Regions from separate parts of the Thalassobacillus hwangdonensis genome, predicted to be linked through region 2. Evidence: a T-box and tRNA genes for the amino acid it is inferred to sense, from the RefSeq annotation. Region 2 holds a T-box; the other holds one or more tRNA genes.
What was found. A T-box is a leader RNA that pairs with one kind of tRNA and senses whether it is charged. The one in region 2 lies ahead of serS (serine--tRNA ligase), so its partner is inferred to be a tRNA-Ser.

Region 1 (11,340 bases), on a different contig from region 2:
TTGTTGTCATCCTCCATGATTTGCTTTGCTGTTACTACGTCCTGGTTGTATAAAGCATCAATCGCTCGATTCAACGCCTCTTTTGTATCTAAGGCAAGTTCTTTGATGTGGGTTCTAAGCTGGCTGAGTCCTTCCTCGAATTGCACGCGAAAAGTCATGTGTTATCCCCTTTCTATCCTCAAACGGATTATCCGAATCGACCAGTGATATAATCTTCTGTACGTTTATCTTTAGGGTTGGAAAACAGGTCATCAGTTTCTGCAAATTCAACCATTTCCCCATTAAGGAAAAATGCTGTCTTATCCGATATACGAGCTGCCTGCTGCATATTATGCGTGACGATGATGATGCTGTAGTTCTTTTTCAGTTCCTGTACGAGGTCTTCAACTTTAGCAGTGGAAATCGGATCCAAAGCAGAAGTCGGTTCATCCATCAGGATTACATCCGGTTCGATTGCAAGGGCACGCGCGATACATATACGCTGCTGCTGTCCTCCGGAAAGCCCGAATGCGTTCTCGTTAAGTCGGTCTTTTACTTCGTCCCAGATCGCCGCTCCTCGAAGGCTTTTTTCAACGATCTTATCCAACTCCGCTTTTTTCTTGATGCCGTGGATTCTTGGACCATAAGCGATGTTGTCATAGATGGATTTAGGAAATGGATTCGGCTTTTGGAACACCATACCTACTTTTGTGCGGAGATCTTCAACGCGGTATTTCCCGTTGAAAATCTCTTGCCCTTTATATTTAATGGAACCTGATGTTTTGACGATCGGTACCATTTCTACCATACGATTCAACGTCTTCAGATATGTGGACTTTCCACAACCGGAAGGTCCAATGATTGCAGTCACCTTATTTTCAGGTACGTCCATTGAAACTTCATAAAGTGCCTGGTCATTGCCATACCAGAGATTCAGATCCTTTACTTCAAATACATTATTCATAGTTTCATCCAACCCTCTTTTTTGAAGATTTCTGTTTTCCTGCTTTTGTCTGTTCCTCTCTTTTACGATGGTAGTCATTCAAAACCCTCCTGCATCCAAGGTTAGTAACGTTTTTGGAATTTGTTTCGAATCCAGACTGCAATTGCATTCATCAGCAGCAATACCGCCAATAGGACAATGATCCCAGCTGCTGCAACGAACTGCCATTCTTCCTGAGGTCTGCCTGTCCAGTTGAAAATCTGAATCGGCATGACCGTGTACTTTGCAAATAGAGAATCAGGTGTCGTGTAAATGGCTGTAGCAGCTCCAACAATGATCAACGGTGCAGTTTCACCAATTGCCCGGGATAAGGAAAGGATCGTACCAGTCAAAATCCCAGGTACCGCAGCAGGTAAAATGACACGTTGTACAGTTTGCCATTTAGAAGCCCCCATTCCATACGAAGCCTCTTTCAGTTCATTTGGAATCGAACGGACCGCTTCCTGAGCCGCAACTACGATTACAGGAAGTACAAGCAATGCCATCGTCAATCCACCAGCAATCAATGTGTACCCCATCTGCAGCATGTAAACAAAAAAGGTAAGTCCTAATAATCCATAAACAATTGACGGAACCCCGGCCAGATTTTGGATATTGACGCGAATGAACGTCGTCCAGCGATTCTTAGGTGCATATTCTTCCAAGTAAATGGCTGTACCTACTCCGATGATGATTGCAACCGGGGCTACGATCCCCATCATCATCATCGAACCGATAAGTCCAGCGAAAATCCCAGCTTCTTCAGGGAATGGGGCAGGGAAGTTCATGATGAAATCTGTGCTCAAGTATCCAATTCCTTGAGTCAATACGCGATATAACAGAAGTGCAAGAAAGATCAGTCCTACGGTAGTTGATAAAAAGAACAACCCTTTGAACACTTTATTAAGGAGTACTCTGCCGCCGCTTCTTTTTTGTATTGAATCATGATTGATCATCTGCATCAGTAATCCTCCTTAAACTTTCGGGATACCCATTGAGATAGCAGGTTCATTCCAAGTGTGAATACGAATAAGGTCACACCTACGGCATAAATGCTGTAGTAGATGGTGGATCCGAATGTCGTATCTCCTGTCGCGCCTTGAACGATGAATGCGGTCAACGTCTCGATGGAGCGCGTAGGATCGAACGTCAAAGCAGGAGATGCACCTGCTGCGATGGTTACGATCATCGTTTCACCGATTGCACGTGAAATCGCAAGGACGATTGATGCTACAATCCCTGAAAATGCAGCTGGAAGGACGACTTTGACAGCAACTTCAAACCTGGTTGCTCCCATTGCAAGAGCCCCTTCTCTTAAGCTATTTGGAACTGCATTCATCGCATCCTCAGATAGGGAAGCAATCATCGGAATGATCATGATACCAACCACGATACCAGCACTTAATGCATTGAAAATGACAAGATCAAAAAAGTTCTGCAGGACAGGTGTCACAAAAGTCAAAGCGAAATACCCGTACACTACTGTAGGAATACCGGCTAAAACTTCAAGTGTAGGTTTAACTATTCTTCTTACACGATCGCTTGCATACTCACTCAAAAAAATGGCTGACATCAAGCCCAGTGGAACAGCGACCAAAATAGCTATGACTGTAATCAGTAAAGTACCTGTAATTAATGGAAGGACACCAAAGTGATTACTCCATGGCGACCATTTTGTTCCTGTATAGAAGTCGAAAATGTTCACATCTGTAAAGAATGTTATTGATTCTCTTAACAGGGTGAACAAAATCCCCACAGTGGTCAATACACTGACAGCTGCACACGCCAACAATAAGAACGGAATGATTTTTTCTATCGTTTGTGACATGTTCCGTTTCTGTTTCTTTTGCTGGATAAGCTGTTGGACATTAATGTTTTTCTCCTCAGTTTGCAAGGCTTTGCCCATCATAAAGCTCCTTTCATCCAATACCCTTGTTGTTTCCCCTCTTTAATTCAAAACGCAAGGCAAGGTGAGGCGTCGCCTCACCCTCCCCGCACATACATCACAGATTATTTAGTAGCGTCTTCGATCATACTGATCTGTTCTTTATACTTGTCTTCTGGAAGCGCAACATATCCAACCTGCTCCGCTGCATCTCCAGCGTTTTCAAGTGCGTACTTCGTGAAGTCAGCGACTTGTGGTTTCTCTGTTAGAGAATCCATGTTCACATAAGTGAATAGTGGACGAGATAGTGGGCTGTACTCACCACTTTGGATCGTATCAGGGTTAGGTTTTACTGCACCTTCACCAGCATCGATTCCAAGCACTTTCAATTTATCTTCGTTTTCCGCATAGTACGCGTATCCAAAGAATCCGATTGCGTTAGGGTCACTTTCGATTCCACGAACTAGTACGTTGTCATCTTCAGATAGTGTTGTATTTTCGCCTTCTTTCATCGGCTTCTCTTCAAGAATCACTTCATTGAAGTAATCAAATGTACCAGAGTCATGTCCTGGGCTGTAGATTTTGATTGTTTCTTCCGGCCATTCAGGATTGAGATCTGACCACTTTGTAGCATCTGATTCATCAAGGAAGATTTGACGAAGTTGTTCGATTGTTAATTCATCGACAAAGTCATTTTGTTTACTAACTACTACAGAAAGTCCATCTTTCGCGAGTTCCAATTCTTTCAATTCAATTCCATTTTCTTCAGCTGTTGCTTTCTCTTCTTCTTTGATAGGTCGGGAAGCGTTACTTAGGTCGATTTCACCTTTTGTTGACTTTTTGAAGCCACCACCGGAACCTGAAGTATTTACTGTTACATTCACATCAGGATTTTCTTTGTTGTATTCATACGTCAATGCTTCCATGATAGGGAATACGGTAGAAGATCCATCAATTGCAATTGCTCCTGATACTGCTTCTCCGCCTTCAGCAGATTCTCCATTACTATCTGATGAATTTGAATCATCAGTACCTTCTGCATCTTCTGGTGCGTTGCCACAAGCAGCCAATGCACCGAGCATTAGGATAAGTGTGAATAATAGTGCGAAGTGCTTAAAGTTCTTCATTTCTTTTCCCCCTACGTATCTGTAGTATTTTTGATTGGCTTGACCAACCTACAATTCATATCTTAAGTCCCAAGTATTAAAGCTATATAAATCAGATGTTAAGGTTTTGTAAATTGGGTGATTTTCTTGTATATTGTCGAAATTCATACTTAGACCCTTGATATGGTGCGGCAGGTGCCATGCCTTTAGATAGTGTCCCAATAATTTCAATAAATGATGTAATTTTCTGGACAAAAAAAAGAGTGACACCCTAAGGTATCACTCTTGTTCAGATTCTTCGTCTTCCTCTGTATCTTCTTTATCTTCGTCGGTGAGATCCATATCGACGCCTTGTTCCTGACGTTCTTTTTTCAGTTCAAAATATGCATCAAGAATGTCTCTGCCGATCAGTTTGTTGACGTTGTAGCTGTATCCTTTTTTAAGGTTCGGTACGATGACAGAATATGCTACTTCAGGGTTATCATGGGGGGCATATCCTACAAGTGTATGATTTTCCGTATCAACTCCATCTATAATATTCCCTTCGTCATCCCTAATATAAGCAGTGTTTTCAGCAGTTCCAGTTTTTGCAGCTGGACTGTATTCCGCAGGTTTGTCATATTCAGGGACAAGTCCTTGAAATACAGTATATGCAGTACCTCCAGAACTTTGCGCGACTTGTCTGAACCCTTCCTGGACCCGTTTAATCAGGGATTCATCCATTTCGATCCGATTGAGCACATCGGTGTCATTCTTTTCAAGTAATGGTCCAAGTTCACCTTTTTCATTGATCGGTTTTCTGACTTCGCTGACGATATGTGGACGGATACGATAGCCCCCATTTGCAATTGTCGATACATATTGAGCTAACTGCATTGCTGTATAAGTATCGTACTGGCCAATCATGAAGTCCAGCATATTACCCTGATCTTCCGGATTGGTACCTACAAGTCCTCGAGATTCAGACGGCATATCAATACCAGTTTTCACTCCTAATCCAAACTGATTGAAATAATAATGCAGTCTTTCATAAGTATCGGCTTTGAAATCTAATTTACCCATCGGTTCATACCTATCTCCTCCGAGCCGGTATGCAGCCAGGAACATGTAGACGTTTGAAGAATACTTTAATGCTGAAATATCATTCACTAGTCCCAATTGGCGATAGGAACCTTTTTTCAACGGCTGCCCATTTTCACCAGGCACAATCAACGGTCTATCATAGATAGTATGTCCCGGCTGAAAGACACCTTCATGCAAGGCTGTCAACACACTCGCACCTTTAACCGTTGAACCAGGAAGATGCTGCTCCTGAATTACTTTGTACGAGCGATCGTAGAATTCAGGTTCATCTTTATCGCGATCACGATTATACGTCCATCCACTAAGCGCCAGCACTTCCCCTGTGTTAGGGTCCATCATCGCAACCATTGCATCTTCTGCAAAGCGATTGTTATAAGGCGACTTCTGGATGACTTCCTTCAGCCTTTTCTTTACGATTTCATCGACCTTTGCCTGTAATTCCATATCAATGGAAAGCAGAAGGTCGTTACCTCTCGAACCTTCTCTTACTACTTCGGTCTCTACCACATTTTGATCTTTATCAGTAAGGTAGCGGACTTTTTCTTTTATTCCGCGCAAGTAGCTTTCATATTCTTTCTCCAATCCACTTTCACCGACACGATCATTACGGCTGTAATCCAGTGACAGATAATAGTCGAGATTAGATCGAGGAATACCTTGTTTACTGCTGGTAATGCTACCAATATAATTTCGGAAAGTACCACCTAGAGGATACTGTCTAACCCAGTCAGATGTTACATTGATCCCTGCCAGTTTGTTTAGATTCTCAGCCACCGTAGCAAACTCCTCTACGGATATATCCTCATTCTTGATAACGTGTGGAGCAAGTTCGGAAGCCTGGTCCAATTCTTTCTTGATCGCTATGACCTCAAGTTCTTCTATTGAATAACCATCGACTTCTTCTTCCTCGATACGATCAAGCATCAACTGATATTCTTCACCGCCATCAAGCTTTTCAGATTCTTCATCACTGATCCGTGAACGTACTTCATCTTCGTTCAATAAATAGAAATATTCTTTTCGATCGCGAAGCCTTACTTTCGCTTCAATCTCTTTTTGATCCCCCATATCGATATACTGGGTAAGCTTTTGTGCAAGCTCCAGTCGATCATGAGGCTGTACCCCTTTTGGAGGTGTGTAAGTGATCGAATAAAGCGGCTTATTATCGACGATCACTCTTCCGAATCGGTCATACATTTTTCCTCTTGGTACCGGTGTATGTACAGTGGTATTCACTGTACGATCGATTTTCTCCTGGAAGTCTTCCCCGTTCAGTATCTGAACGACCCCAAGTTGCAAAATCAATGTGGAAAACAGTAAAAAGATGACAAAAAATAATATATTCAACCGAAAAGGAAGGTGCGACTTTTTCTTCTTTTTATCCTTTTTGTTCCCCATCGTCCTCCCCCTTTAATTCTTCAAAATCACTTTCCCCATTATATCATTTTCATTACAGATTGAAACATGATACGAATCGACTATTTACCTGTTCTTACTGCCAGTTACAGTCGGCTCCGCTCCGAGCAGTTCATCTGTACCATGTTGTTTTTTCAAATTGATGTCTTTAATGAAAAAGTAGATCCAAAAATGACCAGAGCCTACAAGCAACAGGATATAAGGAATGGCTGTTTCCGCCCCAAAGAGTGTAATACCAGTCAGGAAAATGACAATGGAAATGATCCTCCCTGTATTAAGGAAGAGTTCTCTTACGACAATATATTCGATCCGCATCTCCGCAGCTTTCCACGCCTTCCCAATCACATCGTACGTCAAAGAAATATACGGCACATAAAGAATTGGATAAGAGACTCCGATGATTGCTGCGTAAATCAACAGCGTCGTGAAGTTCAATTCCATCAGCAGAATAGTCAAGGAAAGGTAAAGGGACGTCCCTCCGATAAAGATTGCCCATTTCCTCATTCTCGGTTTGATCCACTTGGAAGCCAGGAAGTAGAGTACGAAAGCTGATCCAGAATAGACCAGATTGAACATTCCAAGTGAAAGCTCACTTTGTGTCGTAATGTACACCCAAATCGTGATGACGAAAAGGAATGTACCTTCTCTTAAGCCCTGGAATACATGAGCATAAAGGATTCTCCTCCAATGGATATTCGTTTTTCTTTCCTGGATGATCCGTTTGAATGAAAAATTCCCCTTTGCTTTTCGCCGCTTCAGGAAAAAGCTTGCAATGACAGCACATATAAAAAGTAAAAAGGATACAGTAAAAATAACGGTGTATCCTGTAAAAGCTTCCATTTTCGCAATAATAAATCCAGCAAGAATCGGTCCGGTCATTCCTCCAAAAGATTGTAGCAATCCTAAGAATCCATTGAAGAAATCCCTCGTTTCAGGTTCGGTTATTTCAAACGTAAGCACATTGAATGCCAGCCAGTAGAATCCATAGCCGATACCGAGTAACGCACCTAGCATAATATTGAATTGTGCCGCTCGTTCTCCGACAATTAATACCGCCATGAAAAACAGGGATAAAAACACAACCCCCGACCTGAGTACAATGACGCGGTCGACTCGTTTCGCCCACCTGCCTGCAAAAATGAACGTCACCGGCTGCAAAATATATATACTTAAATTATATAAAGCAATGGCTGTGTACTCACCACTCGTCTGCTTCCAAAGATAAACGTTGACGAATGTATTGGAAAGGAAAATCCCTAATGAGTAAAGGCCACCGATCAACAATAGCAACAATAAATCACGATTGACTTCTGTTGGTCCTAAAATCGTACGAAATAACTTATTCATATCTCCAATCTCCTTTACATACCGTTAGTTTTCACAAATGAAAAGGAGATATACGAAACGATTAGGATGGAGGCTACAAGTATCTACAGGCATAAGAAAAAGCGCAGGCTTATTCGCCTACGCTTTCATGTGTCATTTATTATTTAGCTGCGTCAAAACGCTTGGAAACTTCGTCCCAATTTACAACGTTCCAGAATGCAGAAACGTAGTCAGGGCGTTTGTTCTGATATTTCAGGTAATACGCGTGCTCCCAAACATCAAGTCCAAGGATAGGAGTTTTACCTTCCATCAAAGGAGTGTCCTGGTTTGGCGTATCTGTAACTTCAAGGTTGCCATTATTGACAACAAGCCATGCCCAACCGGAGCCGAAGCGTCCTTTTGCAGCATTTTCGAATTTCTCTTTGAAGCTTTCTAAGCTTCCGAACGTATCATTGATTTTATCAGCAAGTTCACCAGATGGTGCACCGCCGCCATTCGGAGACATTACTGTCCAGAATAGGTTGTGGTTCGCAGCTCCGCCACCGTTGTTGCGTACTGCAGTACGGATATTTTCAGGTACAGCGTCAAGATTACCTAAAAGATCTTCAAGGGACTTGCTTTCTAGATCCGCATGTCCTTCCACCGCATTGTTAAGCTTAGTTACATAAGCGTTGTGGTGCTTCGTATGGTGGATGTTCATCGTTTCCTTATCGATGTGTGGTTCAAGTGCGTCGTAAGCATAAGGTAGTTCTGGTAGTTCAAATTTAGCCATAATGAAAATTCCTCCTTTATATTTATGTACATTAGAAGCTTCATGAAAAATGTTGCCTCTAATGCAACATTACCAAAGTGGTATGACCCATGCAAATCTTTTGCACATGAAAAGAAGGCCAAAAAATCGGCTCCGTAAATATTAATACCCATTGGGAATCATTTCAAACATGAAAAAACAGATAATAAAAAAACAAGCATCTCTGCTTGTTCTGGTTGAAAGTGGCTTGGGACGGAATCGAACCGCCGACACACGGATTTTCAGTCCGTTGCTCTACCGACTGAGCTACCAAGCCATAATAGTGAAAATTTGATTAATAGTATTTCCGCGACGTTCACGTGAATGTGCTCGTCGTTCGACTCGTTCTAGTTAGCCTCTGGCTTAATGTGTGGTGTTGAACTCCTCGCAAAGCCTACGCTGAAGATAATTCAAGAGGTTTACGGCTTCGCTACCAAGCCGGTGCTCTGATTTGTGTGAGACTGGTATTTGGTCACTCAAGTCTCTTGGTTCATTTTGGCTGTTCTCTTATTTTGGATGAGTTATTTTCTTCCTAAAAATAAAAAATGGCGGAGGAGGAGGGATTCGAACCCCCGCGGGCCGTGAAGCCCCTGTCGGTTTTCAAGACCGATCCCTTCAGCCGGACTTGGGTACTCCTCCGTCATATATATGGTGGACCCTGCAGGACTCGAACCTGCGACCGATCGGTTATGAGCCGATAGCTCTAACCAGCTGAGCTAAGGGTCCACATGGGGCGACCGGTGGGGATCGAACCCACGGATGCCGGAACCACAATCCGGTGCGTTAACCACTTCGCCACGACCGCCATGTGAATGATAAGTATTTAATTAATGAAACATATGTATGGTAGCGGCGGAGGGGATCGAACCCCCGACCTCACGGGTATGAACCGTACGCTCTCGCCAGCTGAGCTACACCGCCATGATCTCTTGGCTCCACCGGCAAGATTCGAACTTGCGACCGATCGGTTAACAGCCGATTGCTCTACCACTGAGCTACGGTGGATCAATATAAATAAGGATGTCATTGAGCTTGTCAGTTTTTAAAAAAATCTCTTGTGCATATGTAACTTCATTGAAGCGACAAGATTTAATATATCATGTCTCAGCACTTCTGTCAAAGGTATTTTTCAGAAGCTTTGTTAAGCGACAAAAATAATATAGCATGTTCTATCCGTTCATTCAACAATTTTTTCACTAAAAAAGAAGCGTACTCCTCGTTTGAGGAATACGCTTCTTACTGAGTTACTGTTCAGCTAGAACTTCTTCTGCAATATTGACGGCATGGTCCCCGATACGCTCAAGGTTGCTGATGATATCAACGAACACGATACCAGCCTGTCCAGAGCATAGTCCTTCATTCAGACGGATGATGTGCTTCTTGCGGTAAGCACGTTCCATTTGGTCAATTTGATCTTCCTTCTGCACAACGGCAAGTGCTTCTTCTCTATCCATATTTTCAAGCGCTCGCATCGCCTGCTTCACAGTCATCAAGGTTAGACTGATCATATCGTTTAAATCTTCATTTGCTTGTTCAGTAAGGTCCACTTTATTGGAGATCTTATAATCGATCAATTCGACAATATTTTCAAAGTGGTCACCAATTCGCTCGATGTCTCTGACAGAGTCCATCAATGCAGAGTGTTTATGACTTTCTTCATCAGAAAGCGGTGCTGATGATAGCTCGACTAGATAATCCGTAATCTTACGGTCGAGGTTATTCAAAGCATCCTCGATCTGCAGCGCCACTTCCGCATGCTTTTGTTTATGGTTATTCAGGTAATAACTTGTTTCTTCAAGTCCTTTATACGCATACTCACCCATGCGAATTACTTCTTCTTTCGCCTGATCCAGGGCAAGTGATGGAGATTGCTCAATGAAAATCGGATCAAGATGACGTGGTTTGAATTCTACAATAGAATCTTTACCTGGGATGACTTTCACAACAATCCAAGCCAATACTGCAATAAACGGGAATTGCAGAATCGTATTTGCAATATTGAAAGATCCGTGGGCAAATGCAATCGTCATCTCTGGTTCAAGGTCAAATTGGTTTCTTAAGAATTCGACATAAATCGTAAATGGCTTCAATAACAATAGGAACAGAACTGCACCTAGAACGTTGAATATTACGTGAACGGCTGCGGCACGTCTTGCTCCTACACTTGCACCGATAGCTGCAAGTACTGCTGTGATGGTTGTACCGATGTTATCACCGAATAGTACCGGCAAGGCTGCATCAATATCCATCAGCCCTTGTCCATAGAATTCTTGTAAAATACCGATGGTTGCACTGGAACTTTGTACGATTACAGTGAAAACTGTTCCAATTACAACACCAAGGATCGGGTTGTCACTCATGCTAACCGTCAGGTCATGGAATGTCTGAAGATCACGTAGCGGCTTAACCCCACCACTCATCACTTCCAGACCAAAGAAGAGCGCACCGAAACCAAATAGCGTCTGACCAATATAGGTGACTTTCTTACTCTTAAAGAAGAAGAGCAGTAATGCACCGACAGCTAAAATCGGAAGGCCGTATTCTTTAATATCAATACCAATAATGAATGCAGTCATCGTCGTTCCGATATTGGCACCCATGATGACACCAATTGCTTGTCTGAATGTCATAAATCCAGCGTTGACTAGTCCTACAGTCAGTACTGTGGTAGTCGAACTACTTTGCAGCAATGCCGTAACAATAGCACCTGCAAGGACACCCATGAATGGATTGCTTGTAAACCTGTCCAGCAAGTCTCTCAAACGCTCACCAG
Region 2 (11,340 bases):
ATCCTTCGTGACATCAACAAAGACACGATCGACTACCGCGATAACTATGATGGATCGGAAAGAGAACCGATCGTCCTTCCAGCCCGTTTTCCGAATCTGCTGGTCAATGGTACTTCCGGAATTGCCGTCGGTATGGCAACCAACATCCCGCCCCACCAGCTGGGCGAGATCATCGATGGTGTGCTCGCATTAAGCAGGAACCCGGAGATCACCATCCAGGAACTTATGGAGAACCATATTTATGGACCGGACTTCCCTACTTCCGGGCAAATCCTCGGTCTGAGCGGGATTCGTAAAGCCTACGAAACTGGAAAAGGTTCGATTACAGTTCGAGCTAAAGTACATATCGAGGAACAAGCGAATGGTAAAGCGAAACTGATTGTTACAGAGCTGCCTTACCAGGTGAATAAAGCGCGTCTCGTAGAAAAAATCGCTGAACTTGCCCGTGATAAGAAAATCGATGGCGTAACGGATCTTCGTGACGAATCCGACCGTAATGGTATGCGTGTCGTTATTGAACTTCGCCGTGATGTGAACCCGAATGTACTCTTGAACAATTTATATAAACAAACCGCTCTGCAAACATCGTTCGGTATCAATATGCTTGCACTTGTAGACGGCCAGCCGAAAGTGCTGAACCTGAAGCAGTGTCTTGAGTATTACCTAGAGCACCAGAAAGTAGTCATCCGTCGACGTACTGCGTATGAATTGCGTAAAGCGGAAGCGCGTGCGCACATCCTTGAAGGGTTGCGGATTGCACTCGACCATCTTGATGAAGTAATCAAGCTGATCCGTGAATCACAGACGACAGATATCGCCCGTGAAGGATTGATGACTCGTTTCGAATTATCCGAAAAGCAGGCACAGGCGATTCTTGATATGCGTCTACAACGCCTGACAGGATTGGAACGCGAAAAAATCGAAGCAGAATATAAAGAACTTGTAGAACTGATCGCTGAATTGAAAGCGATCCTTGCTGATGAAGAAAAAGTATTGGAAATCATCCGTGAAGAGCTTGCGGAAGTCAAAGAACGCTTCAATGACGAACGCCGAACAGAAATTGTGATCGGTGGTACGGACTTCATCGAGGATGAAGACCTGATTCCTGAAGAGACGATCATCGTAACCTTGACACACCAGGGCTACATTAAACGTCTCCCTGCTTCCACTTATCGTGCGCAGCGCCGTGGTGGACGAGGGATCCAGGGAATGGGCACCCACGAAGATGACTTCGTGGAACACCTGTTGTCTACTTCTACTCACAACACACTTCTGTTCTTCTCGAACAAAGGGAAAGTGTATAAAGCGAAGGGATACGAAGTTCCTGAATTCAGCCGTACAGCGAAAGGAATTCCGATTATCAACATGCTTGAAATCGAGCGGGATGAGTGGATCAATGCGGTCATCGCTGTCGAAGACTTTGTTGATGACTGGTATTGCTTCTTCACAACTCGTCATGGCGTTTCCAAGCGTACCTCCCTCTCAAGCTTTGCGAACATCCGTAAAGGCGGACTGATCGCCGTAAACTTAAGGGATGAGGATGAATTGATTTCTGTCCGCTTGACGGATGGCAATAAAGACATCATGATCGGTACGAAACAAGGGTCCCTGATCCGGTTCAATGAAGACCAGGTCCGTACGATGGGACGTACTGCAGCAGGCGTGAAAGGAATCAGCCTGAAAGAGGATGATGAAGTCGTATCGATGGAAATCATCGATGATTCGATGCAAGTGCTTACCGTTACGAACAAAGGGTACGGTAAACGTACACCTGCGGAAGAATACAGAATCACGAACCGTGGTGGTAAAGGTATCCTTACACATAACCTTACCGACAAAAACGGTGTGGTCGTAGCAGTCAAAGCTGTGACAGGCGAAGAAGACGTCATGTTGATCACGGCTATGGGCATACTGATCCGTATGACTGTCGAAAGCATTTCCGAAACCGGTAGAAATACGCAAGGGGTCCGACTCATTCGTCTCCAGGAAGGTGAAGAAGTCGCAACCGTCGCTCGTATAGATGCAGAAGAAGAGGAAGAAGCAGAAATCGAAGCGGTGGAAGCAGAAGAAAGTGCTGAAGCCTCCACTTCTGAAGATGCTTCTCAACCAGAAGAGGATAGTCCGACCGAAGAATAATACAACGAGATACACATCTGATGAGTAAAGTCGCCCTGTTTTCCTAACAGGCGGCTTTACTTTTACATAAGAGAATTGCTTCGTTACCAATACTTACATAAAAGGTGTGGAAACAATGCGTGTTCATCCGTCTCAACTTGTACCAGGATGTATTTTACTTCGGGAAGTGATGGGGAAAACGAATCGCCCGATCATTCCTAAACATACCGTGTTGAAAGAACTTCATATTCATGTGCTGCAACGATTTCTTGTCGATTTTGTGGATGTATCTCCTAAGCTTTCAGATGGAGAGCCATACGTTCCGGAAGAAAAGATCCAGATGGATGTCATCCACGAGAATAATCAAGCGAAAGATTCATTTGCTGATCTCTATTTGAAAGCTGTGAAGGAATATAAAAAATGGTTCAGCAACTGGCAGGCAGGCTCACCGATCAACATTCAGACCATCAGGAATACGATCGTACCATTGCTGGAAGCGGGTGTGGAGTCCAATAATCACATCGTGAAACTCCACCATTATTCCACAAAAGATGAGTATTTGTACCATCATAGTGTTTCTTCTGCGTTGATTGCTTCGTTCCTGGCAAAGAAAATGAACCTGGAACGAGGAGAATGGATCCAGGTAGGCCTTGCTGCCCTGCTCAGTGATTGTGGGATGGCAAAGATTGACCCGAAGATTCTCTTTAAACAGGGCTCTTTGACAGAAGCTGAATATGACGAAGTCAAGCAGCATCCGAAGCACTCCTACCGCATGGTAGAGTCGATTCCTGCACTTTCCAAAGGGGCTAAGCTCGGGATTCTCCAACATCATGAACGGTTGGATGGAAGCGGATATCCTTTCGCCCTGAAATCGGAGAAGCTTCATATTTTCAGTGGAATCATTGCTGTCAGCGATATGTACCATGCGATGACATCAGAGCGGCTGTACCGTGCGAAACAGTCTCCATTCAAAGTGCTCGAAGAAATGATGAAAGCACAATTCGGCCGGTTCAACCATGAGATTGTGCAGACGTTCATCACCCATATGACGAATTTCTCTACTGGTACGAAAGTGAAGCTCTCCAATAATGATTTGGGCGAGGTCGTTTTCATAGAATCATCCCAGCCGACGAGGCCGATGGTTCGGCTCCAGCAGAATGAGGAAATCATTCATCTGAAAAATCACCTGGATGTTTATATCGAGGAAGTTGTAGGGTAATTACCATATCATTGAAGATTTTCTAAACCGTAATAAGTTACAATGGCCCGGGATTTCACTCGCATTCCTCGGACGAACGATCGAGCCTCCTCGCTGCGCTGCGGGGTCTCGACTCATTCGTTTTTCCGAAGGAGTCTCGTGAAATCCCTTCCCATTTTATCTAAGGTGTGCAATCGCTTAGCTTATTATAAACTTAAATAATAGTATAGTTGGACAACCCTATCTCTTATCTAATGGCTTAATGTCGATTGATTCATTAGCCAATAGGCGATCAGGGTTGTTATTTTTTGTGCGGTGATGTCGAGGAAGTGGATGATGAATGCATAGTCCTCGGTATCACGCATGTATTGGACGTCCATCCACCATTCAACTTCATATCGAGCGATCATGCTCAAATTGTAAAGGACCATATAATGGATCAGGACCTCTTCGAGATGGTCCTCTGCATCTGGCGATGTAGCCATGTAGAAAGTCTTCTCCTCTTCAGAGAAATAAAAAGGGGCGGACTGATGCAGTGGTAGAGGTGATTCGAGTTCAATATGGAGAATATCCCCCTTTTTTTCACTTGTTGTCACGTTAAAGCCCGCAAATCTACGTTTGATTTTTCGTTCTGACAGGTGAAAGGCATTCCATGCAGCAAGGTCAAGCAGAATCGTCGTTTTCCCTTCCTTACCTACGGGCAGTAATTTTCTTTCCCCTCTCCATTGATATAACGGTGCCATTTCCGGAATCAACTGCAGCAGCTGGTCCATATTCGCTTTCTGGAACGAGGATTTCAGTTGAAAAAGATGGCTGCCTGTATAGGTGAATAACCCTTGCGGCTGAACTTTCACTTCATCCTGTAAGAAGGAATAGTTCTGTTTCTTCCTTTTCCTTGTCGATAACCCGTGTGCCAGTACCTTGGAGGAAGGCGGGTATTCCGGGTCTTTGATAAGCAGACTTGCCTTCAGCAGATGCCCGAGACCATAGAAAAACAACACAGGTTTCACGGATAACGGTGAACTCATCCCTGTTTCAATATAGTGCAGTCCATGTTCCAGGAAGTAGCAGAACCGTTCACTGTTCTTATAAGCGGTTGCCTCTGCTTCTTCCATCCCCTGCTTTTTATAGCATTCTTGCAAAAAACTCCGCGCATGTGGAAGCGATTTCAAATACGTCAGAAAAGTTCTCGCATCTTTTTGCATCTCATCCCCCTCTTTCAAGGAAAAAAATTCTACCATGTCTACCTATTGAAAAAGCTCAAGCGATGTCGTATTGTATATAAAAATAAGATACTGTCTGAAAGTCCCACTATCGCTTAGGTTTACCCATTTTTACCAAAACTATTTCGTACACCTGAAGGAGAGGATCAAGCATGCGCGAGGATAAGTTTGCAAAAGAAGGTTTGACATTTGATGATGTGTTGTTGGTTCCAGCGAAATCAGAGATTCTGCCGAGAGATGTGTCGGTAGCGACAGAACTCTCCCCTACACTGAAGCTGAATGTGCCGATCATCAGTGCAGGGATGGATACGGTCACAGAGGCGAAGATGGCGATTGCCATGGCTCGACAAGGTGGACTCGGGGTCATCCACAAAAACATGTCGATCGAAGAGCAGGCGGAAGAAGTCGACCGAGTAAAACGATCCGAGAGTGGTGTCATTACGAATCCATTCTATTTGACGCCGGATCATCAAGTATTTGACGCTGAACACCTGATGGGTAAATACAGAATTTCCGGTGTTCCGATTGTAAATGACGAAGATCAGCAGCAACTGGTCGGAATCCTCACTAATCGTGACCTTCGTTTCATCGATGATTATTCGATAAAAATCAAAGAAGTGATGACAAGCGAGAATCTGGTGACTGCTCCTGTTGGTACAACCCTTGATGAAGCAGAACGAATCCTTCAGCAGTACAAGATCGAAAAGCTTCCTCTTGTCGATAGCCAAGGCGTGCTCAAAGGTCTGATCACAATTAAAGATATTGAAAAGGTCATCGAATTCCCGAATGCTGCTAAAGATGAGCAAGGACGCCTGCTTGCAGCGGCAGCAGTCGGTGTTACAGCGGATGCGATGACACGGGTGGACAAGCTTGTCGAAGCTGGTGTCGATGCACTTGTTGTCGATACTGCTCATGGGCATTCGAAAGGGGTCATCGACCAGGTGATGCGCATCCGTTCGAAATATCCGAGCATGAACATCATCGCTGGTAACGTCGCAACAGCAGAAGCGACGCGTGATCTGATCGAAGCTGGGGCGAATGTGATCAAAGTAGGAATCGGACCTGGTTCGATCTGTACGACTCGTGTCGTCGCTGGTGTCGGAGTTCCTCAGATTACTGCTGTCTATGACTGTGCACAGGAAGCACAGAAGTTTGATGTCCCTGTCATTGCAGATGGCGGAATCAAATATTCCGGAGATGTCGTAAAAGCACTAGCATCTGGTGCACATGCAGTCATGCTGGGCAGTATGTTCGCTGGTGTGTCAGAAAGTCCAGGAGATACGGAAATCTTCCAAGGCAGACGCTTCAAAGTCTATCGCGGTATGGGATCTGTCGGGGCAATGGAAGCTGGTTCGAAAGACCGATATTTCCAAGCGGAATCAGAAAAGAAAAAGCTCGTACCGGAGGGCATCGAAGGACGTGTGGCCTATAAAGGTCCATTGGCGGAAACGATCCATCAGCTTGTCGGCGGCTTGCGTGCAGGTATGGGATATTGCGGTACGCCTGACCTGACAACGCTTCGTAATGACGGTAAGTTCATCCGCATCACAGGTGCAGGGCTTCGCGAAAGTCACCCGCATGATGTACAAATTACGAAAGAAGCACCGAACTACTCCGTTTAACCTATGGAGAGATTAATAGACAGGGACTATTCCCTGTCTATTTTTTTATGCCTTCCTGTGATAAAATGACAAAGATGCATACTATTATGGTGGAGGTCGAGTAAGTTGAAACAAAAGATTCAAGCAGCTTTGATAGTGGTCATGGCATTCATGATCTCTTTTACTACGTTTTTTGTGCAGCCGGAACATACATATGCACAGGTGGATTTAGGGGCTAAATCAGCCATTCTTGTAGACGCGGAAACTGGTAAGATCCTTTTTGAGAAAGAGGCCGATATGACTTTGCCTCCTGCCAGTATGACGAAGATGATGACGGAATATCTAGTACTTGAAGCAATTGAAGAAGGTAAAATTTCCTGGGATACGACAACACAAATCTCAGATTATCCATATTCGATTTCAGCCAATCCATCCTTTTCAGGAATTGGACTGACTCAAAATAAAGATTATACGGTACGTGAACTGTATGAAGCGATGGCGATCATCTCGGATAACGCTACTACGATCGCTTTGGCAGAATTGATTGCAGGCTCTGAAGGTGAATTCGTCAAAATGATGAATGAGAAAGCCGAAGAAATGGGTCTGCCAGACTATCAATTTGTCAATTCTACTGGTCTTGAAAATGCAGATTTAGGTCAGAACGTTCCAGAAGGGACATCCCCGGATGGAATCAACCAAATGTCTGCACGCACGACTGCCCTGCTTGCCTACCATCTTGTCAAAGACTATCCAGAGGCGTTAGAAATATCCAGCCAGAAGGAAATCAAGTTCGAAGGCCATCAGGATCAGAACTTGAACTGGATGCTTCCGGAAATGCCTGGCCACCTTGCAGCATTCGGTTTCCAAGGGATGGAAGGTTTGAAGACAGGCTATACAGATATGGCTGGTTACTGTTTCACAGGTACAGCAGAACGTGACGGTCAACGCTTGATTTCTGTTGTAATGAAAACAGACAGTAAAGAAGACCGTTTCCAACAGACACGTACATTGATGGAGTACGGCTTTACACAATTCGAAACGAAAGAACTTTACCCTGAAGGTTTCCAGCTTGAAGATGAGGAAACTGCTGCGGTCGATAAAGGAAAAGAAGATGAAGTGGAAGTATCCACTGCAACAGCTTTAAAGACCGTGATGAAAAAAGGGGAAGACGATCAATACAGCATCGAATATAAATGGGCTGAGGACAAGCTGAACAAATCCGGTGAATTGACGGCACCAATCAAAAAAGGTGACAAAGTCGGTACTGCACAGCTGGTCTATAATGGCGAAGAGTCCTACGGCAACATTTTTGATAATAAGACTGGTACACAAAGTGTCGATCTTGTAGCGGATGAAACGGTGGAAAAAAACAACTGGTTCATGCTTATGCTTGGTGCTGTCGGTGATTTCTTCAGCAACATCTTCACTAGCGCTGTCGACACTGTAAAAGGCTGGTTCTAATCCTGATTCATTTGATAGGAATTTAACGATTTTTGCGATACAATAAAGGACGGGAAACCGATTGTAACGCATTCAAAATATTATATTGGGAAGCATGTAAAGGAATGGAGGAATAGGAAGATGTCAAAAGTAGGTACTGATCGTGTAAAACGTGGAATGGCGGAAATGCAAAAAGGTGGCGTCATCATGGACGTCGTCAATGCAGAACAGGCGAAAATCGCAGAAGCGGCTGGTGCGGTAGCAGTCATGGCGCTTGAGCGTGTGCCTTCTGATATTCGTGCAGCTGGTGGCGTAGCACGTATGGCAGATCCGACAATTACAGAAGAAGTATTGAACGCTGTATCAATTCCGGTAATGGCAAAAGCTCGTATCGGTCACATCGTAGAAGCACGTGTGCTTGAAGCGATGGGCGTCGACTATATCGATGAAAGTGAAGTTTTGACTCCTGCAGATAACATCTATCACATCAAAAAAGATGAGTACACAGTTCCGTTCGTATGTGGATGTCGTAACCTTGGCGAAGCAACTCGTCGTATCGCAGAAGGTGCTTCCATGCTTCGTACGAAAGGTGAGCCTGGAACTGGTAACATCGTTGAAGCAGTCAGCCATATGCGCCAAGTACAAGCGGAAATCCGCCGTCTTCGTGGAATGAGCGATGACGAAGTGATGGTATTCGCGAAAGAAAATGGCGCGCCATATGAGCTTCTAGTTCAAATCCGTGAAGAAGGACGCCTGCCGGTCGTAAACTTTGCAGCTGGTGGAATCGCAACTCCATCTGACGCTGCATTGATGATGCACCTTGGAGCTGATGGTGTATTCGTTGGATCTGGAATCTTCAAGTCCAACAACCCTGAGAAGTTCGCTCGTGCGATTGTAGAAGCAACAACTCACTATGATGACTACAAATTGATCGGTGAACTTTCCAAAGACCTTGGAACAGCAATGCCGGGCCTTGAGATGTCTACTTTGACTCCGGACCAGCGCATGGCTGACCGTAGTGAATAATCAGCAGGTTTAAACTCCTGCTTTTCCTGAGATAATAAGAAGGAGACATTCATCATGATGAAAATTGGTGTATTGGGACTTCAAGGAGCGGTTCGTGAACACATCCGTTCTGTAGAAGCCTCTGGTGCAGAAGGCATCATCGTTAAGAAAATTGCACAACTCGACGAAATCGATGGACTGATCATCCCTGGTGGAGAAAGTACCACAATGCGTCGTTTGATTGATAAATATGATTTCTTAGAGCCATTGAAGCAATTCGGAAAAAGCGGCAAGCCTATTTTCGGAACGTGTGCAGGAATGATCCTTCTCGCATCTGAAATCAACGGTTCGTATGATGTCCACCTCGGTCTTATGGATATGAAGGTGGAACGTAATGCATTCGGCCGCCAGCGTGAAAGCTTTGAAGCAGACCTTGATATCAAAGGTGTAGCGGAAGCCTTCAACGCAGTGTTCATCCGTGCTCCTTATATTCTTGAAGTTGGCGCGGATACGGAAGTGCTGGCAACCTACAACGACAGTATCGTTGCTGCTCAGCAGGGCCATTTGCTCGCTTGTGCCTTCCATCCCGAGCTTACGGATGATCACCGAATGACTGCCCACTTTGTAAAAATGGTCGAAGAATCAAAAAAAACACTTGCAAGTTAATTGGAAATCCGCTATATTTTATAATCAATAAACGAATCGTTAACAGCAATGACAGGAACCAGTAGCAGTGAACCTTTCTTTAGAGAGTCAGTGGCCGGTGAAAACTGACGGAAGGAGCTGTGAATCCATCCTTGAGCTGACATGCTGAACAGAATGTAGGCATGTCCGGTGACTCGCCGTTAAAGAAGATGAGCCGGGAGACAACTGTCTCCAATCAGGGTGGTATCGCGGGAATTCCAAGCTCTCGTCCCTATATATTATAGGGATGAGGGCTTTTTCTATTTTTAAAAATGAGGAGGAGTTAATATGTTGGATTTGAAGTATTTGCGTAATAATTTTCAAGAAGTGAAAGAGAAGCTGCAGCACAGGGGAGAGGACTTGTCCGACCTTGATAAATTCGGTGATTTGGATACACGTCGCCGCGAACTGATTCTGGAAGCAGAAGAGCTGAAAGCGAAGCGAAATGAAGTATCTAAAGAAATCTCTGTGTTGAAGCGCGAAAAGAAAGATGCCGATCACATGATCAAAGAAATGCGCGAAGTCGGTGACCGCATCAAAACGCTTGATACAGAGCTTAAAGAAGTGGAAGAGCAGTTGGAAACCCTATTGCTATCCATTCCAAATATCCCTCATGAGAGCGTACCTGTCGGAGGAGATGAGGATGACAACGTGGAAGCCCGTACATGGGGCGACCGTCCTTCTTTCGGATTCGAACCGAAAGCTCACTGGGATATTGCGACTGAACTTGATATTCTGGACTTCGAAAACGCGTCCAAAGTAACGGGCAGCCGTTTCGTATTCTATAAAGGTCTTGGAGCTCGCCTTGAGCGGGCATTGATCAACTTCATGATGGATCTACACTCTGACGAACATGGCTATAGCGAAATGCTTCCGCCATACATGGTCAACACCCAGTCTATGACAGGCACTGGTCAGCTGCCGAAATTTGAAGAAGATGCCTTCAAAATCGCAGACTGGGATTATTATCTCGTCCCAACAGCCGAGGTCCCTGTAACCAACTATCATCGTGAAGAAATCCTTGACGGTGAAGACCTGCCGAAGAAGTACGTGGCATTCAGCGCATGTTTCCGTTCTGAAGCAGGATCTGCAGGTCGGGATACTCGTGGTCTAATCCGCCAGCACCAGTTCAACAAAGTCGAGCTTGTCCAGTTCGTAAAACCGGAAGAGTCTTACAATGTATTGGAAGAACTGACAGGCAATGCTGAAAAAGTACTGCAGCTATTGAAGCTTCCTTACCGTGTGATGAGCATGTGCACTGGTGATCTTGGGTTCACTGCAGCGAAAAAGTACGACATCGAAGTGTGGATTCCAAGCTACGATACGTACCGTGAAATCAGCTCTTGTTCTAACTTTGAAGATTTCCAGGCACGCCGTGCAGGCATTCGCTACCGTCCTGATAAAAACGCGAAGCCTGAATTCGTTCATACATTGAATGGATCTGGTCTTGCACTAGGACGTACGGTCGCTGCGATCCTTGAGAACTATCAGCAGGAAGACGGCACAGTGGTCGTTCCTGAAGTACTACGAGCCTATATGGGTGGAAAAGAAATCATCGGATAATAACTGCAAAAAGACGGGCATGGTGTATACCGTGTTCGTCTTTTTTATTTTGGCGAAACTTAGTCACAAAAAGTTATAGAGTTCATATGCTGATTCCTATATGGTAGTTGTAAGGGGGAAATATCTATGCGGGAATCAATGATAAAGAAATACATACGGCTTTGGACCGGAGAATTGATTGCGTCCATCCTGTTTGCTTTTTTATGGTTCTATGCCATTAAGTCGATGGAAAGCATTGCTGCATATGTAACTTCATATCCTGCTGTATATGCGTTCCTGGTGCTTGAATTCATTCTTCTTCAAGGAAGCTTTTATTGGTATATGAAATGGAAACAGGCAAAGCAAGGCAACTTTTCTCGTATGACGAAAAGCCAGTGCAGGTGGTTTACATATTTGAAAAGGATCACGTTCGCATTGCTGGCTTACGGCATTCTATTGGTGATTTATCAGATCATGGTGGCTGCACCTACCATCTATTTGTTTTTGTTCCTTTATATCTTTGCCATTGGGG

Region 1: it encodes a tRNA-Ser, which carries the amino acid that the T-box ahead of serS (serine--tRNA ligase) is inferred to sense. The anticodon was not compared.

Annotation. Positions count from the first base shown of each region.
Region 1 is NZ_JBHTKL010000001.1:1,127,729-1,139,068, forward strand. Features, by position in the region: gene phoU (phosphate signaling complex protein PhoU) at 1-158, opposite strand, end outside; gene pstB (phosphate ABC transporter ATP-binding protein PstB) at 188-1,021, opposite strand; gene pstA (phosphate ABC transporter permease PstA) at 1,045-1,923, opposite strand; gene pstC (phosphate ABC transporter permease subunit PstC) at 1,923-2,867, opposite strand; gene ACFQ2J_RS06065 (PstS family phosphate ABC transporter substrate-binding protein) at 2,972-3,973, opposite strand; gene ACFQ2J_RS06070 (peptidoglycan D,D-transpeptidase FtsI family protein) at 4,232-6,433, opposite strand; gene ACFQ2J_RS06075 (MFS transporter) at 6,518-7,798, opposite strand; gene ACFQ2J_RS06080 (superoxide dismutase) at 7,938-8,549, opposite strand; tRNA gene ACFQ2J_RS06085 (tRNA-Phe) at 8,772-8,844, opposite strand; tRNA gene ACFQ2J_RS06090 (tRNA-Ser) at 9,114-9,206, opposite strand; tRNA gene ACFQ2J_RS06095 (tRNA-Ile) at 9,217-9,293, opposite strand; tRNA gene ACFQ2J_RS06100 (tRNA-His) at 9,297-9,372, opposite strand; tRNA gene ACFQ2J_RS06105 (tRNA-Met) at 9,412-9,488, opposite strand; tRNA gene ACFQ2J_RS06110 (tRNA-Asn) at 9,498-9,572, opposite strand; gene ACFQ2J_RS06115 (Na/Pi cotransporter family protein) at 9,812-11,340, opposite strand, start outside.
Region 2 is NZ_JBHTKL010000005.1:49,183-60,522, reverse strand. Features, by position in the region: gene gyrA (DNA gyrase subunit A) at 1-2,136, shown strand, start outside; gene ACFQ2J_RS09480 (HD-GYP domain-containing protein) at 2,252-3,334, shown strand; gene ACFQ2J_RS09475 (YaaC family protein) at 3,565-4,518, opposite strand; gene guaB (IMP dehydrogenase) at 4,689-6,158, shown strand; gene ACFQ2J_RS09465 (serine hydrolase) at 6,264-7,598, shown strand; gene pdxS (pyridoxal 5'-phosphate synthase lyase subunit PdxS) at 7,719-8,603, shown strand; gene pdxT (pyridoxal 5'-phosphate synthase glutaminase subunit PdxT) at 8,658-9,248, shown strand; T-box leader at 9,288-9,503, shown strand; gene serS (serine--tRNA ligase) at 9,555-10,829, shown strand; gene ACFQ2J_RS09445 (hypothetical protein) at 10,956-11,340, shown strand, end outside.